2 regions of the Pseudoalteromonas sp. S1650 genome follow, and region 2 is predicted to be linked to the other one. Evidence: predicted binding sites of a transcription regulator. Region 2 holds the regulator's gene; the other holds the start of a gene.
What was found. The regulator LexA, encoded in region 2, represses DNA repair genes until DNA is damaged. The targets are predictions, from matches to a motif close to TACTGTATNNNNATACAGTA.
Positions count from the first base shown of each region.

Region 1: a site for LexA is predicted at 4,901-4,920, ahead of ruvC (crossover junction endodeoxyribonuclease RuvC). Genes of this name have one in related genera too.

Region 1 covers NZ_PNDF01000018.1:48,538-55,437, forward strand. The annotation lists gene CWB80_RS05410 (hypothetical protein) at 33-632, opposite strand; tRNA gene CWB80_RS05415 (tRNA-Pro) at 822-898, opposite strand; gene CWB80_RS05420 (arylesterase) at 1,004-1,621, opposite strand; gene CWB80_RS05425 (ABC transporter ATP-binding protein) at 1,622-2,341, shown strand; gene CWB80_RS05430 (ABC transporter permease) at 2,331-4,832, shown strand; gene ruvC (crossover junction endodeoxyribonuclease RuvC) at 4,971-5,495, shown strand; gene ruvA (Holliday junction branch migration protein RuvA) at 5,497-6,117, shown strand; gene ruvB (Holliday junction branch migration DNA helicase RuvB) at 6,125-6,900, shown strand, end outside.
Region 2 covers NZ_PNDF01000068.1:8,906-18,499, reverse strand. The annotation lists gene ctaD (cytochrome c oxidase subunit I) at 1-397, opposite strand, end outside; gene coxB (cytochrome c oxidase subunit II) at 397-1,539, opposite strand; gene lexA (transcriptional repressor LexA) at 1,977-2,594, opposite strand; gene CWB80_RS17845 (PaaI family thioesterase) at 2,756-3,193, shown strand; gene CWB80_RS17840 (hypothetical protein) at 3,201-3,581, opposite strand; gene CWB80_RS17835 (PepSY-associated transmembrane domain-containing protein) at 3,740-4,465, shown strand; gene CWB80_RS17830 (VOC family protein) at 4,440-4,793, opposite strand; partial or broken gene CWB80_RS17825 (endonuclease) at 4,910-5,563, shown strand; gene hmpA (NO-inducible flavohemoprotein) at 5,678-6,841, opposite strand; gene CWB80_RS17815 (NnrS family protein) at 6,862-8,094, opposite strand; gene norR (nitric oxide reductase transcriptional regulator NorR) at 8,251-9,594, shown strand, end outside.

The DNA of each region.
Region 1 (6,900 bases), on a different contig from region 2:
TTACACAATGTTAATTACCTAATATTACACAATTACAATGTGTAATGAAGATTTTCAATACTTGATTGAATTCCTATAGGGTGGAAAAGCTTTTTACCTTTAGGGAAAGTAGCGTAAACTTCTTCAATATCAAGTATAAAACCAATATTTTGTTCTCTGTTTGATAAAACTTTTCCTAAGTATAAACTTGCTATAAACAGACCAGCTAGTGCTTGTAACACGTTACCTAAATTCGCTTTATTAAAATGCTCTCTGCGTTCATGTTTTAAGCAGTTATAGTCACTCCACCATGGAGGAGACTTGCCTTCGTTAAAATCTTCCCATGGGATAAATTGCAACTCGAACTCGAAAGATTGTACTTTTTCAGTTATCAGCCCTTTTTGATTTTCAACTACATAATCACGATAAATCGCTATGTTTGCTTCTTTAGATTTTTTAGAGGGGCAAATACTACATATTTCTTTGAGAACGACTTCTACCTCTGCACAAATAGCGAAATAGAGCTTAGCTAGTTCAATGGAATATGTTTTAAAGTTATCACTAGTGAAGTGAATGTAACGCGACATTGCATATACATCTGATTCTAGCGAAAGATAATAACGCCAATGTAGATTTTGTTTCATTGATTCCATTCAACTTAGCCTTTTAGGCTAATTGCTCCACTTATCGATGACTGGTTACATGTCTTATTAATGTTAATATTTTAACTCGAAAAATACCTTTTGATGTTTAATTACATCAAGGTAGAAGAGAACATACTTTAAAAAGTAAACTTACAGGAAAGTAAATTCAAGTAACTTATTGAATAGAGTGTAGAAAAATGGTCGGCATAGCAGGATTTGAACCTGCGACCCCTGACACCCCATGACAGTGCGCTACCAAGCTGCGCTATATGCCGACGTTGCAAGCCATAGTACGGCTTTTTTTATAAAAATCAATATCTCCGCTGTTCGATTGCTTGTTAATTGTTCAGGCAATCGGTATTAAATCAATGGACTAGAGGTTAATCTAGCCAATCGTTGATCGTATTGTACATAAAGTCGCGTATTAATGGTTGAGCATCGGCATTAGGGTGCAAGTTATCGTTTTGCATAAGTTCTGGACGGCCTGCAATACTAAGCATGAAAAAGGGCATGAGCTCAGAATCTGTTTCATCGGCAATGGTTTTAAAGCTATCGGTGAAAAGTTTGGTATAACGCGGGCCATAGTTTGGTGGAATTTGTACTTCCATTATGGCGGTTTTCGCCCCAATTTTTTGGCTTTTTGCAATTAAATCACGTAAGTTAGCTTGCAGGCGTTTAATAGGGAAACCTCGTAAACCATCGTTTCCGCCAAGCTCAATGAGTACATGAGTGGGTTCAAATTCGCTCAGTAACGCGTCGAGTCGCCTTAGAGCACCGCCTGTGGTTTCACCGCTAATACTGGCGTTTACTAGGTATACAGATTGGTCTTTTTCATCGTACTTATCTTGTAACAATTTAACCCAGCCTTGCTCTTGTTTAAGACCGTAAGCGGCGCTTAAACTGTCACCTAAAATTAAAATTGTGTTGTCAGCTGCTGCCGTAAGTGGTTTGATTACTAACAGTAAAACGAATATAAAACGTAGGATTGGATGCATCATATGTCAGCGCTTTCTCAATTAAACATCATTCAAGTTAAAGGACTTTCTAAAACGGTCACCACGGTTGAGGGCGACCTGACCATCCTCAGTGACATCAGCTTTAATGTCAAGTCGGGCGACTCAGTTGCTGTAGTAGGCACCTCAGGTTCGGGTAAGTCTACTTTATTGAGTTTATTGGCCGGCCTTGACCAATCTACCGGTGGTAGTATCCATTTAGATGGAGCCGCATTACACGAATTAGATGAAGAAGCACGCGCAGCACTTCGCGCTGAAAAAGTAGGTTTTGTATTTCAGTCTTTTATGCTTGTACAAAGCTTAACAGCCCTTGAAAACGTAATGCTTCCCGCTGAACTTGCAGGAAGCAAAGACGCTAAACAACAAGCCCTAGAGCTACTTGAAAAAGTAGGCTTAAGCCATCGTGTGGGTCATTACCCATCGCAATTATCTGGTGGTGAGCAGCAACGTGTAGCAATTGCTCGTGCATTTATAGGCACACCGAAAATCTTATTTGCCGATGAACCATCAGCAAACCTTGATAGCAAAAACGGTAAATTAATTGAGTCTTTATTATTTGAACTAAATAAAGAGCACGGCACGACACTTATTTTAGTAACCCATGATGAGCAGCTTGCACAAAAGTGCCAGCAAATTTTACATATTGAAGCAGGGCAGCTAGTAACTGTTAAAGAAAACGAAGGAGTGCAAGCGAATGTGGGCTAAATTAGCACTAAAACTGTTTTCACGTGAGTTTAAGCGTGGCGAATTAACAGTGATCAGTGCAGCAATAGCCTTAGCTGTTCTCACTGTTTTAACACTGTCTATGGTTACCGACCGAATTGGTCAAAGTATTGAAGAAAAAAGCAGTGCCTTTATTGCCGCTGATCGCGTTTTAGCAAGTAACCATACTTTACCTGCTGAGTTTTTAGAACAAGCCAACCAAGAAAACTTACGCACCGCAAAAATAACCTACTTCGATACCATGTTATTTGCCGGTGACGAAATGCAGCTTGGCTCGGTTAAAGCGGTATCAAACACTTATCCGTTAAAAGGTGAGTTAAAAGTAAAAACCAGCCTGACTGGCCAACCAGAAGTAACAACCGAGATCCCAAGCCGTGGTGAAGTATGGTTAAGTGAATCGGTGTTTTATGCGCTGAATATTAAAGTGGGCGATAAAGTAGAGCTTGGCGCAGCTACGTTTACGGCTAGTCATGTTGTAGCTGAAGAGCCAGATGCGCCGTTTAATGTGTTTTCGAGCAGCCAGCGGATCTTGATCAATGAAGCAGACATTGCTGTAACCGAGGTAATTCAGCCGGGCAGCCGGGTGTTTTACCGCCAACTTTATGCTGGCGACAAAGACAACTTAGATACCTTTTATGCTTGGTTAAAACCACAAATGAAAGAAAACCAGCGTTGGTATGGTGTTAAAGATCGCCAGTCACCTATTTCTAATAGTTTAAATCGTGCCGAAAGCTATTTATTGCTAGCTGGTTTACTTGGGATTATTTTAGCTGCCGTTGCTATTGCGGTATCGGCAAAACGTTATTGTGAGCGTCAGTACGACCCAGTTGCTATGATGAAAACGCTTGGCGGTAGCCGCGCTATGATCCGTAAAATCTATTTATTACATTTGAGCCTTGTATGTTCAATGTCGGTGATAGTCGGTTTACTGATTGGTTATGGTTTACAAGCGATTGCCACTGATTATTTAGCACAAACCATGGGTTCAGCACTGCCAAGTGCATCGGCAAAACCTTGGATCATTGCGATTAGCACGGGTGTGATTTGTGCGGTTATGTTTTCAATTAAACCGCTACTCGATTTATTTGATATTCCGCCGCTCCGTGTGCTTCGCCGTAACTTAGGCGACCGTTTATTAGTAAGTAAAGTGCACCTTACTATGTCGGCGCTTACTGTGTTTTTACTGATGTGGTTATTTAGTAACAACCTCAAAATTAGTGCAATTTTATTCCTTTCGACGGCATTTTTAATTGCGGTGTTATTTGGTTTATCAAAGGTTATTTTTGGTGGTGGCCGCAAACTTGGTTTAAGCCCGGGCAACAGTTGGTCATTGGCGATTGCGTCAATTCAAAAGCGTGCCAATGTGAATGCGGTACAATTAATTAGCTTTGCTTTGGCTATCAAGCTATTACTGTTTTTAATTGTACTTAAGAACGACATGATTTCGGATTGGCAGTCGCAGCTTCCTGAAAATGCCCCTAATTCATTTTTAGTGAACATTACTGAGCAAGAGTTAGAGCCTATTACTAGCTTCTTAGCGCAAAACGATATGCCAACGTCTGATTTCTATCCGGTTGTTCGTGGCCGTGTAAATGCCGTAAATGGTGAGTTGGTTGCCCGCGAAGTATCGCAAGAAGACAACGAAAAGAAAGACGAAGAAGCCCGCTCTGGTATTGGCCGTGAGTTAAACCTAACTTGGCGTAAAGACTTACCAAATCAAAACGAGCTTATCGACGGTACATGGTTTAGTGAAGACTCAGTAGCCGAGGCATCGGTCGAAGAGTCGATGCTTGAGCGCCTTGATGTAAAAATAGGCGATACGCTTACTTTCTTAATTGGCGCGCAGTCGTTTGACGCAAAAATTACCAGTGTACGTAAGGTTAATTGGACCACGCTTAAACCTAACTTCTTTATTATTTTAAGCCCTGATGTGCTAGCGAGTTTCCCGGCTACTTATATTTCTTCAGTGAATGTAAAAGCAGAGAAAAAACGTGAGTTTAATGAGCTAATGCGTCAATACCCAACGGTTAACGTGATAGATGTTGAAAGCTTCATTAAACAAATTCGCTCAACCATAGAGCAAGTATCGTTAGCGATTGGCTTTGTACTAGCGATTGTGGTTGCCTGTGGCGCTTTAGTACTTATTTCACAAGTACAAGCAAGTTTGGGTGAGCGAATGCAAGAGATTGTTATTTTGCGAACTTTAGGTGCGAAAGGGCGCTTAATTAAAAATGCCACCTTATATGAGTTTTTATTATTAGGCGTTACTGCAGGTTTAGTCGCTGCCATTGTCAGTGACATCGCTCTGTTAATAGTGCAAAAACAAATGTTCGATTTAGCAGGTAAGTTCCACCCTCATATTTGGGTTATTGGCCCAGCAGTCGGGGGCTTATTTGTGGCATGTTTAGGTTATTTGATGATAGCCCGCACAATGCGAAAAAATACCCAAGGCTTATTACGCTCGCTCGCGTAAATGTCTTAATTAAAGGTTGACTATAAAATGCTCGCAATTGCGGGCATTTTTTATGAATTGCAATTGGTTACTGGTAATTTATACAGTGCTCTGGCATTATTAACCGCAGATAATAATGATAATAGACGAGTCAGTTAGTTGGCGATTATTTTAGGGATTGATCCTGGTTCACGATTAACAGGGTACGGCGTGATTGCTCACCAAGGGGCTAAGTTCACTTATTTAGGCAGTGGCTGCATTAAATTGGCCGATCACGATTTTCCGATACGCTTAAAAATGATTTACCAAGGGATCAGTCAATTGGTAGAGCAATTCTCACCAGATAGTTTTGCTATCGAAAAAGTGTTTATGGCACACAACCCAGACTCAGCGCTTAAACTCGGTCAAGCACGTGGCGCTGCTATCGTTGGTGCTTCAATGGCAGAGCTGCCAGTTTATGAATATTCAGCTAGGCAAATTAAGCAGGCCGTTGTAGGCAATGGCGGAGCCGATAAGTCTCAAGTACAGCATATGGTTAAAAACATTTTAAAGCTGCCAGGTACCCCTCAAGCCGATGCCGCAGATGCTTTAGCAATTGCTATTTGTCATGCACACTCAGAACAAAATTTAATAAAACTTGCGGGCAGTGCGAGCAAAACCGTAAGAGGACGATTAAGGAAGTAATATGATTGGTCGATTAAATGGCTTACTTGTTGAAAAGCAGCCACCAGAAATTCTTATCGAAGTAAGTGGTGTAGGCTACGAAGTGCAAATGCCCATGACTTGCTTTTATGATTTACCGGCAGTGGGTGAGCAAGCGATTATTTATACCCATTTTGTGGTACGTGAAGATGCCCAGCTATTATTTGGCTTTAACAACAAAACCGAACGCGCTTTATTTAGAGAGCTTTTAAAAGCTAATGGTGTAGGGCCAAAGCTTGGTCTAGCTATTTTATCGGGTATGTCGGCGCAGCAATTTGTAAGCTGTGTAAACAATGAAGATGCGACCACATTGGTCAAACTGCCGGGCGTTGGTAAAAAAACGGCTGAGCGTTTAGTGCTCGAAATGAAAGACCGGCTTAAAAATTGGGGTAATGACTTATTTACACCATTTAGCGATAATGCCGTCATTGAGCCATCAAGTGATGATACCCTAGTGGCAAATAATGCTGCTGATGATGCTGTATCAGCACTTGTGGCATTAGGCTATAAGCTACCGCAAGCACAAAAAGCGGTTAAAACAGTGAACAAACCAGATATGACGACTGAGGTTCTAATTAAAGAAGCTCTAAAATCAATGTTGTGAGTAAACCATGATTGAAGCAGATCGCTTAATAGATGCGAGTGAACAAAGTAACGAAGACAGTGTTGATCGTGCCATACGACCAAAACTGTTAACCGATTACACAGGCCAGCCGCATGTTAAGCAGCAAATGGAAATTTTTATTGAGGCTGCTCGCCATCGTGGCGAAGCGCTGGATCACTTATTAATATTTGGTCCACCGGGTCTTGGTAAAACCACACTTGCAAACATTGTTGCCAACGAGCTTAACGTTAATATTAAAACAACGTCGGGGCCAGTGCTTGAAAAAGCAGGGGATTTAGCCGCACTTTTAACGAACCTTGAAGAAGGTGACGTACTGTTTATTGACGAAATTCACCGTTTGAGCCCGCAAGTCGAAGAGATTTTGTATCCAGCAATGGAAGATTATCAGCTGGATATCATGATAGGTGAAGGCCCTGCAGCACGTTCAATAAAGCTTGATTTACCGCCATTTACTTTAATTGGCGCAACAACGCGTGCTGGCTCACTCACCTCACCACTTAGAGACCGTTTTGGCATCGTACAGCGATTAGAATTTTATTCGGTTGAAGACTTATCAAAAATTGTTGCCCGTTCAGCAAGCTTTTTAGACTTAACCATGTGTGATGAAGGTGCAACAGAAATCGCCAAGCGTTCACGCGGTACACCGCGCATAGCAAACCGTTTATTACGCCGCGTTCGTGATTACACCCAAGTGAAATCAGACGGTAAAGTGAATGCCACAGTTGCAGAGCAAGCCCTCGATATGATTGATGTTGATAAAAG
Region 2 (9,594 bases):
ACAGGATTAAAAATGCGAAAGGCAATATCCAAAAGCTCCAGTTATTCATACGTGGTAAGGCCATATCCGGTGCGCCTATCATCATAGGTACCATCCAGTTTGCAAGCCCAGTGAACGCGGGCATAACGGCACCAAACACCATGATCAAGCCATGTACGGTAGTCATTTGATTAAAAAAGTGCGGATCGACTAACTGTAATCCAGGCTGAAACAGTTCAGCGCGGATCACCATTGCCATTGCTCCGCCAATTAAAAACATGGTGAGTGAAAAAATCAGGTATAAACTCCCGATGTCTTTATGATTGGTGGTGTAAAGCCAACGCTTAAAACCTTTAGCAGGGTGATGATGGTCGTGATGCGCATGCCCAGTTGCTTGCTCGTTAATAACGTTACTCATTAGTTCGCCTCCGCTGCTGCATCAATCGCGGCTTGAATTTGACTCGGTTGGATAACATCGCCGGTGTCATTACCCCACGCATTTCGCTTATAAGTAATAACCGCAGCAAGTTGCTTGATTGAAAGCTGTTTATCAAACGCTTGCATTGCTGTGCCAGGCTTACCGTGTAACACAATATCTATGTGATCTTTTACATCACCTAATACAATCGGGCTGCCTTTAAGTGCTGGAAATACGCCAGGTAGGCCCATACCGGTAGGTTGGTGGCATGCAGCACAACTAGCCATGTAGACTTGCTCACCCAAGGTCATAAGCTCTTCTTTCGGTAATGTTTGATCAAGCAAAGCAGCATCCGCTGCGGCCGCATTGGCTTTTTCTTGCTTAGCATCTGCAAGCCAATTAGCAAACTCATCTTCAGGTAAAGCTTTCACCACTACAGGCATAAAGCCATGATCTTTACCGCATAACTCAGCACATTGGCCACGGTACACGCCTGGCTCGTTAATACGTGTCCACGCTTCATTGATAAACCCAGGATTTGCATCCTTTTTAACCGCAAAATCAGGCACCCACCATGAATGAATTACATCGTCTGAAGTCATTAAAAAGCGAACTTTTTTATTGATAGGAAGTACTAGCGGTTTATCTACTTCAAGCAAATAATGTTCAGTTTTCTCTGCTTGGTTGTCTATTTGATCTTTAGGAGTAGATAGAATCGAGTAATAGGCAATGTCTTCACCCATGTACTCATAATGCCACTTCCACTGTGAGCCCGTCACTTTAATGGTGATATCGGCTTTAGAGGCATCTTCCATGGCAATTAAGGTTTTTGTGGCAGGCACAGCCATGGCGATTAAGATGACAAATGGAATGGCAGTCCAAAGTATTTCAACTTTTGTACTTTCATGAAATTGGGCAGGCTTGGCCCCTTTGGATTTACGGTGGTGTATTAAAGCCCAAAACATCACCGCAAATACGATGATGCCGATTACACAGCAGATAATAAATATCGTCATGTGTAACTCATAAACATTATTACTTATATCGGTCACCCCTTTACGCATATTGTATTGGCTATTTGCCAATGCAAGCTCAGGAAGTGCAAACAATATAAGCCACAAGGCGTAACGCAGTTTACCCATGTGACGGCTCCTTTAGATGCTATTGCAAGACGCAAAGCGAAAAGGCGATACAACAAGGTGCCCATTCGTTTTTCTTATTGTTCAGAGCGACTACGTATCATTTTGACCCACTTATGATACCTACCCCCTGTCTAACACCTCGCACATTTTTGTGTCTTTTTATTAATTAGGTGTTAATACAGTGTATTAACCAATTAGTTAAAAAATGACCAATAAGCAAGTTTTAATGATAATAAATGTTTATTTTGGTGCAGAAATAACAACTATAATCAGCGCGTTATTTAATGTTTAGGAGTAAAAACGAAATATAAAAAGAGAGGAAAACTGCGCCATATAAGGCTTTAAATGAAGAGTAAGGATTCACAAATCCTAATTAAGTAGTAAAATTTCAGCGGCGCACCAAATTGAGTCAATTTGATGCACCAAATTGGGAAAAGTTACATCCAATCAGCGTTACGAATAACCCCAACAGCTAACCCCTCGATGTTGAACGACTCGTGCTCAAGATCAACCTCAATAGGCGAAAACTCTTCGTTCTCAGCGTGTAAAAGTACTTTGCGACCCGCTTTTTCTAGACGCTTAACTGTTACATCTTCATCGACTCGAGCTACAACTACTTGCCCGTTTTCAGCAACTTGTGTTCTGTGTACTGCAAGCAAATCGCCATCCATAATACCAATGTCTTTCATACTCATGCCATTTACACGCAGTAAGAAATCGGCTGCAGGCTTAAATAATGAAGGATCAACTTGGCAGTGACTTTCAACATGTTCTTGCGCCAAAATAGGTTCACCGGCTGCAACACGGCCAATTAAAGGTAAGCCTAATTGCTCTGGCTCATCTTCTTCAATTAACTGAATACCGCGACTCGCCCCAGGCTTCATTTTGATCATGCCTTTTTTAGCCAGTGCTTTTAGGTGTTCTTCAGCAGCGTTGGCACTTTTAAAACCTAATGTTTGAGCTATTTCAGCACGCGTAGGTGGCATGCCTGTATCTTTAATAAAGACTTTAATTAGTTCTAAAATTTGCGATTGGCGTTTAGTTAATGGGCGCATACAACTGGTTTTCCATACAGTACATTTAACTGTGAGTATATACAGTTATTTGAAAATCGCAAATTTAAATTAACCCCATCATATTGCTACAAAACTAACATTGAACCACACCGAAAGATGCCATAAGGTATTAGCTTTAATTAGCAGGCTAAGGAAACACAATGAGTATTTGGCACCACCCAATCACGTTAGAGCTTTGCAAAGAGCTAGAACAGGGGATCACCGGTCAAGGCACTTTAATGAAAACTATGGGCATTGAGGTAACTGAAATTGGTGATGATTATTTAATGGCAACTATGCCTGCTATTCCTGAGCATCATAACCCTATGGGTATGGTTCATGGCGGAGCAAACGTTGTATTAGCAGAGACAGTGGCAAGCTATGCAGCAAATTTCGTGGTTGATTTCAATAAGTTCTATGCTGTTGGCCAAGAAATTAATGCCAACCACATGAAAGCGTCACGCAAAGGAACGTTAACAGCAACAGCAAGACCGTTGCATTTAGGTAAGCGAACTTCTGTTTGGGATATTAAAATTACCAATGCCGCAGGAGAGCTTTGCTGCGTATCAAGAATGACCGCAGCTGTTGTAGAGCGATAAATTCAGGCTATTTTTCGACAGGATAAATAGTAATTTCAATCCCTGCGCCAATTGCAGAGATACGTAACAAGGTATCGGCATGCAGGGGTTGGTTAAAGCATTTAGGCGAATTACCTGATTCAAAGCCTATATCAAATGTACGCTTTGAGCACGATAACCACTGTTTTAATGCATTGCGCGAGCAAGACTCAATAAGCTCGCAAAGCTGGTTAATGGCTTTATCTGGAGAGCTGATATCTGCGGTTGCTTCAATACGTGCTAGTTGGCGGTATTCATCTTGGTCATAATGTAAAACCATGGCGTTTTTCTTCAAATCAGCAACAAGCGCACTAATATCGTGCTTTGATTCAAGCTCCAGATCTACATTTAAAAATTGAATTTCCGACATACTCTCGTTTTTACCCTCTATTGATATCGACTGAAACTTTAACTCAGTTTTGTATATATACCAAATCTAGAATACAGTTAATGCGACATTATGCCGCATTGGCAATCTAGCTAAACAACCTAAAATAGCGCCCACATAACAATAATAACGGGGTAATAATGAATAAACGCCTGTTTAAGTATGCTCGTAAAGGGCATAAATGGCTTGGCTACTTACTTGCTTTGCAGATCTTTTTTTGGCTCTTAGGAGGGCTGGTAATGAGCTCATTACCACTTGAAAAAGTGCATGGTAAGCATCTGGCTAATCGCAGTTTAAGTAGCCCATTTTTATTGTCGGACTACCCTGCTTCAATTGATAAAATAACAGCGCAATTTGAGCAAATCGAAGGTATTAAATATAGCCACTTTCTAAATACACCGATTATAGAAGTAACAACCTCTAGCGGTACATTCAACTTTGATGGTAGAACAGGTGCTAAAATGCCTGCACCGAGTAAAGCGCAAATCATTGAAAATGCGCAAGCTCACCTGCTTATTGACGCAAAAATAACGCAAGCGCAGTTATTAACAAAAGGGCCTAGAGAAGTCGGTCACAAAGCCAATGTTTGGCAAGTAAGCTTTGATGATTGGCGATCAACAACCTTATATTTAGATAGCCAAACCGGTAACCTTATTACTGTGCGCAGCACCCTGTGGCGCATTTTCGACTTTTTCTGGATGCTACACATTATGGATTATGATGAGCGTGAGAACTTTAACAATCCACTACTCATCAGCTTCTCGGCCACCAGCGTACTATTTTGTATTACAGGAGTTCTCTTGTTACTACAAAACGTTCGAATTAAACGTAAAAAGCCAGCTACACGTGTTGGTCAATCAAAATAGGATTGCCATCTGGGTCGGTGATAATAAAACTCGCGTCACCGGCCTTTTGTATTTCTAATCCTTGTTGCTGAAATTGTGCAGCTAATTGCTCAAAGGTTGCAAATTCATCCAAAGCTTCAGCATTTTGATCCCACCCTGGGTTAAAGGTCAGCATGGTTTTGTCGAACATACCTTGAAACAAACCAATTAAATGTTCACCGTTTTTCATAATTAGCCAATGCTGTTCTATCTCCCCAGCAAACTCGTTGAAACCTAGCTTTTCATAAAACTGCTTTGAAGCACGAATATCTTTGACATTTAAACTCACTGAGAAGGCACCTAATAACATAGTTGTAATTCCTTTAATTAAAACGGCCTAACAACTATAGCTGAGTTGAAAAACTTTTCATTTTTAGAATAGTCGCTCTAAAATAGCGCTTCCTGTAGTTCACTGATGTGATGGATATGCGTTTATTTCTATACTTAGCCCTGTGTTTTATTTTCACTTTTCCTATATCCGCTAAAGAATTTTCGAGCTTTTACAGTGCCAAAAAGCATTTAATTAAGAACCTACCAAGCAACAATAAAAGCTTATATTGTGGCTGCGACATAAAGCGCCAAGGTAAAAAACTTGTGCCAGATCCTGATGCGTGTGGTTATATTCCTAGAAACCCTGTCACCCGCTCAGGAAAAGAGAATGCCCGCGCAAAAAGAATAGAGTGGGAGCATATTGTGCCTGCCTGGGAGTTTGGTCATCAATTACAATGATGGCAAGATGGCGGTCGTAAAAACTGTAAAAAGGTCAGTGCGAAATTCCGTCAAATGGAAGCCGACATTAATAACCTTGCCCCTGCTATAGGCGAGATCAATGCTGACCGTTCAAACTTTCGCTACGGCATGGTGTCAACATCAAGTGCAAGTTACGGAGCATGCCCTGTAAAAATCGACTTTAAGCAGCGCGTATTTGAGCCACCCATTTATGCAAGAAAGCAAATAGCCGATACCTATTTTTATATGCAAAAAACCTATGGCTTAAAAATATCAGACAAACAACGCAAGCTATTTGAATCGTGGCAAAAGCTTGAAATAGCTGAAATTAGCAATCGTAAGTTACTCTAATAGTGAAATTCTTATGGGCTTCTAAAGTACAAAAAGAGCTCCGTATTTCACTTCCTGATCTAGAGCGCGAAGTTAACTAACAAAAAAGGCGCAGCTTCAGCTACGCCTTTTACATCATAAGCTTTGGTGAGGGCCAAACACCTCGTAGTGAATGCGTTCACTTGCAACCCCAATACTTAGTAGTTGCTCTTTGATCATTGCCATAAAGGCGATAGGGCCACACAGGTAAAAGTCACCTTTACTAATTGGTAAGCTGTCAGCGATGTGGTTTACATCCATCAAGCCCGCAAAATCGCCCCCCTTGCCATCTTTAAACCAGGTAACACAATGTAATGAAGCGTGCGCTTGTTGTTGCTTAAATAAATACTCTTTAAAGGCAAACTGCGTCTCACTGTCGCAAGCATGTAGATAATGGATTGACTGGTTAGGTTGATTACTTAATAGTGTTTCTAGCATCGCCATCATTGGGGTTTGACCAACACCCGCAGAAATCAATACAACAGGCGAGTCGATTTCGCGAAGCACAAAGTCGCCTGCAGGTGGGTAAATTTCTACCTCATCCCCCTCAGTTAAGCTGTGTAGGTAGTTAGATACCAAGCCTTCTTCTTTAACGCTAATTCGGTAATTGTGGCCATTACTTTGCTGTGATAAAGAGTATTGCCTAACTTGCGTTAAATCACTGTTTGCTGGCGTTACTTTAATTCCTAAATATTGGCCCGGTAAATACGCCACAACAGGCTTTGCATCGGCAGGCGTTAATATGAAACTGCAAATTTGCGATGACTCCATACGTTTTTCTGTAATTGTGAAAGTACGAGTACCAAACCAACCTCCCGGTGCCTTTTTGGTTTTTTGATATAGCGACATCTCCTCATTGATACATACATCCGCTAATAATGAATAGGCTTCACGCCATGCATACTCGACCTCAGGAGTAAATTGTTCTGGCAATAACTCTTTTAAAGTCGCAATCAGATGTCCACCAACAATAGGATAATGCTCTGGCAAAATATGGTAACTGGTGTGTTTATGATTAATGCGCGCAAGCGCACCTTTTAACACTGCCAAGTTATCAATATTTGCCGCGTAGGCAGCTAAGGCATTAAATAGCGCAAATTGCTGAGAGCCCGATTGCTGATGCGTCATATTAAAAATATTTTTAAGCTCTGGGTTGTAGCTAAACATACGATCATAAAAATACTCAGTCACTTGAGGGCCTGCTTGTGCAAGCAACGGCAAAGTACTTTTAACAATCTGGATCGTTTTTTCAGATAACATAGTTTTTCCTATTGGAGAGATTAACCGCGGCGACCATCAACACGACGATTCACTAAGATGGGCGCACAATGAAATAAAAATAAGCTAAAGCCAGCAACCCACAGCAACGCACTTAACTGCCATGCAAGGTGATGACCTAAATAAACGGGAAGTAACGAACGTACAATGGCAGCTATCACAATGAGTACAAATGCCAAACTAATGTACGCAGGGGCTTGTAATGCGCGCCCAGTGTGACCATGAGAGACACGTACCATCATGGCGATGATCATCACACCTATGGTGCCAACAGTGATCAGATGAAGCGCATCTTTGAATAAGATAATTGGGCTGAAATAGCTCAGCGCGACGAGTATTAAACCAACCGATAAAGCCCAATAAGCCACGTGTAATGACCATAGCAAAGGCACTTTTAGAATGCCTTTATGCCACCACAAAACACACCGGGCTGAATGTAAACAAGCAAGCCAAGCAAAAACCCAACCGGTGCTCATTGCGCTAAAAAATAGCTGACTCATAAAAAACCACGCAATGGCGAAAAATGAGCTAAATACGACTAATTTATCGAGCTTGGGGGCTCTAACTTGTTCACTTAGGTTAAGGCCGCGCGCGGTAAAAAATGGCACAACTCGCCCAGCCACAACACCAACTAGCAGTGTCATGATAAGTACAGCGGTATCAACAACCCCCAGTGCCAGCGACATTTTATTAAGTACAACTAAGCTCAAAAAAATCACATTGAGCGCACAGAGCAAAGATGCGATGACAACAAATAAGTAGTTATGGCTGCTTTTTGCCTGTATCAGCATGTCAGCTAGAATAATAATTCCAGCTAGCCACCAAACGAGTTGTAGCGCACTAACAATATAAAGGTTTAGCTGCTCGAACCCTGCAATCTCAATAAAAAAACTAAACCTTGCAGCAAGCCAAATCATGCTAAGCAAACAAAGCTTAATACCACTTACACTCGCCACACCTGTCCATGTTTGTGCGGCGGTTAGCAAAAAGCCCATGGCAACCACGCCTGCAAAGCCAAACAGCATTTCGTGAGCATGCCAAAGCGTTGCGGGCATTGTTAGGTGCCACGGTGCATAGCCCGCCAAGATTAAAAACCAGTAACTCATAGCAAATACAGCTAAGGCACCTGCCGCCAAGAAAAAAGGCCGAAATGCTAATGCCCATAACGGCCACTGGCTGAGTTGATAAAATTTGATCTTAGTTGGCATAGGTTCAGTTAAATTAATGACTTTCATTCGTGCTCTCAGCGTTTAATTTCCCCAGCTATTGCACAGTTCAAGCCAAAAATAAAAACCTTTAAATATCAATGCGTTAAATTTGGACGCTTGATAAATAAGTCAAAATGACACACCATTAAAAGCATCAATAAAACACATTCAGGTCAAATTGACATGATGCTCAAAAAATCCCTTCTTGATGTTGCACTTGCACTTACCAAAGCAAGCAGTGTTGATCATAATTTCAGTTATCTGTTGAGTTGCATTAATGATTGGCTTGAATGTGATGCAGTTGCCTTATTATTGAAACAAGGCGATGTGTTAAAGCCCGTAGCCCTTCATGGGTTGTCGGACGATACGTTAGGAAGACGCTTTAAAATAGCGGAGCATCCGCGCTTATTTGAAATATGCCGTGGCAGTGAACCGCTAAAATTTGCCAAAGACTGTGGCCTACCCGACCCCTACGATGGTTTATTACAAAGCCAGCATGGCGACTTTCCTGTTCATGCCTGCATGGGCGTGCCGCTGCTGAGTAGCAAAGATAACAACGAACTATTGGGTGTTTTGACCTTTGATAGTTTAGATGAACATGCCTTTGACGCTTTAGCAATGAACGAGCTCAATCAACTAAAACAGCTAGCTGCAGGCTATGTTGAGCATGCCCTAACCTTGCAGCATTTTATGCAACACGCACAGCACAGCCATCAAGTTGCGCAGCAGCTTAACCTTGAGGCACTAACACGAGAAGGTGTCGAAATTATTGGTAATAGCCAAGCAATGCAGACCCTTAAAAATGATATTCAGCTGGTGGCTGCCTCAGAATTTAGCGTTTTAATACAAGGCGACACAGGCGTCGGTAAAGAACTCGTTGCGCGCAATATCCATTTAAACTCAAAACGCCGTGACATGCCGTTGATCCACTTAAACTGCGCATCGTTACCAGAGAACTTAGCCGAAAGTGAATTTTTTGGTCACAGTAAAGGCGCATTTACTGGCGCACATACTGCGCGTCAGGGTAAGTTTCAACTCGCCGATGGCGGCACGCTATTTTTAGATGAAATCGGCGAACTTCCGCTTGCCATGCAAAGTAAGTTATTGCGTGTATTACAAAGTGGTGAAGTACAAACGGTGGGGGAAGATCAAAGCCGTTATGTTGATGTCAGAGTGATTGCAGCAACCAATCGCGATTTAAAACAAGAAGTCGCTGCGGGGCGCTTTCGTGCAGATCTTTATCACCGATTAAGCGTTTACCCATTGCATGTTGCACCACTAAAAGAGCGCGATAACGATGTTATTTTATTAGCAGGCTTTTTTATTGAGCAAACATCTAAAAAACTGGCAATTAAGCAACTTAAGCTTAGTAGCGATACACAATTACTACTGCGTCAATATGATTGGCCAGGCAATGTGAGAGAGCTTGAACATGTGATCAGTCGCGCAGCACTCAAAGCCAAACAACAGCAATGGCAACAAAGCATTGTCACAATCGAGCCTGAACATTGTGATATTGCTAAAACC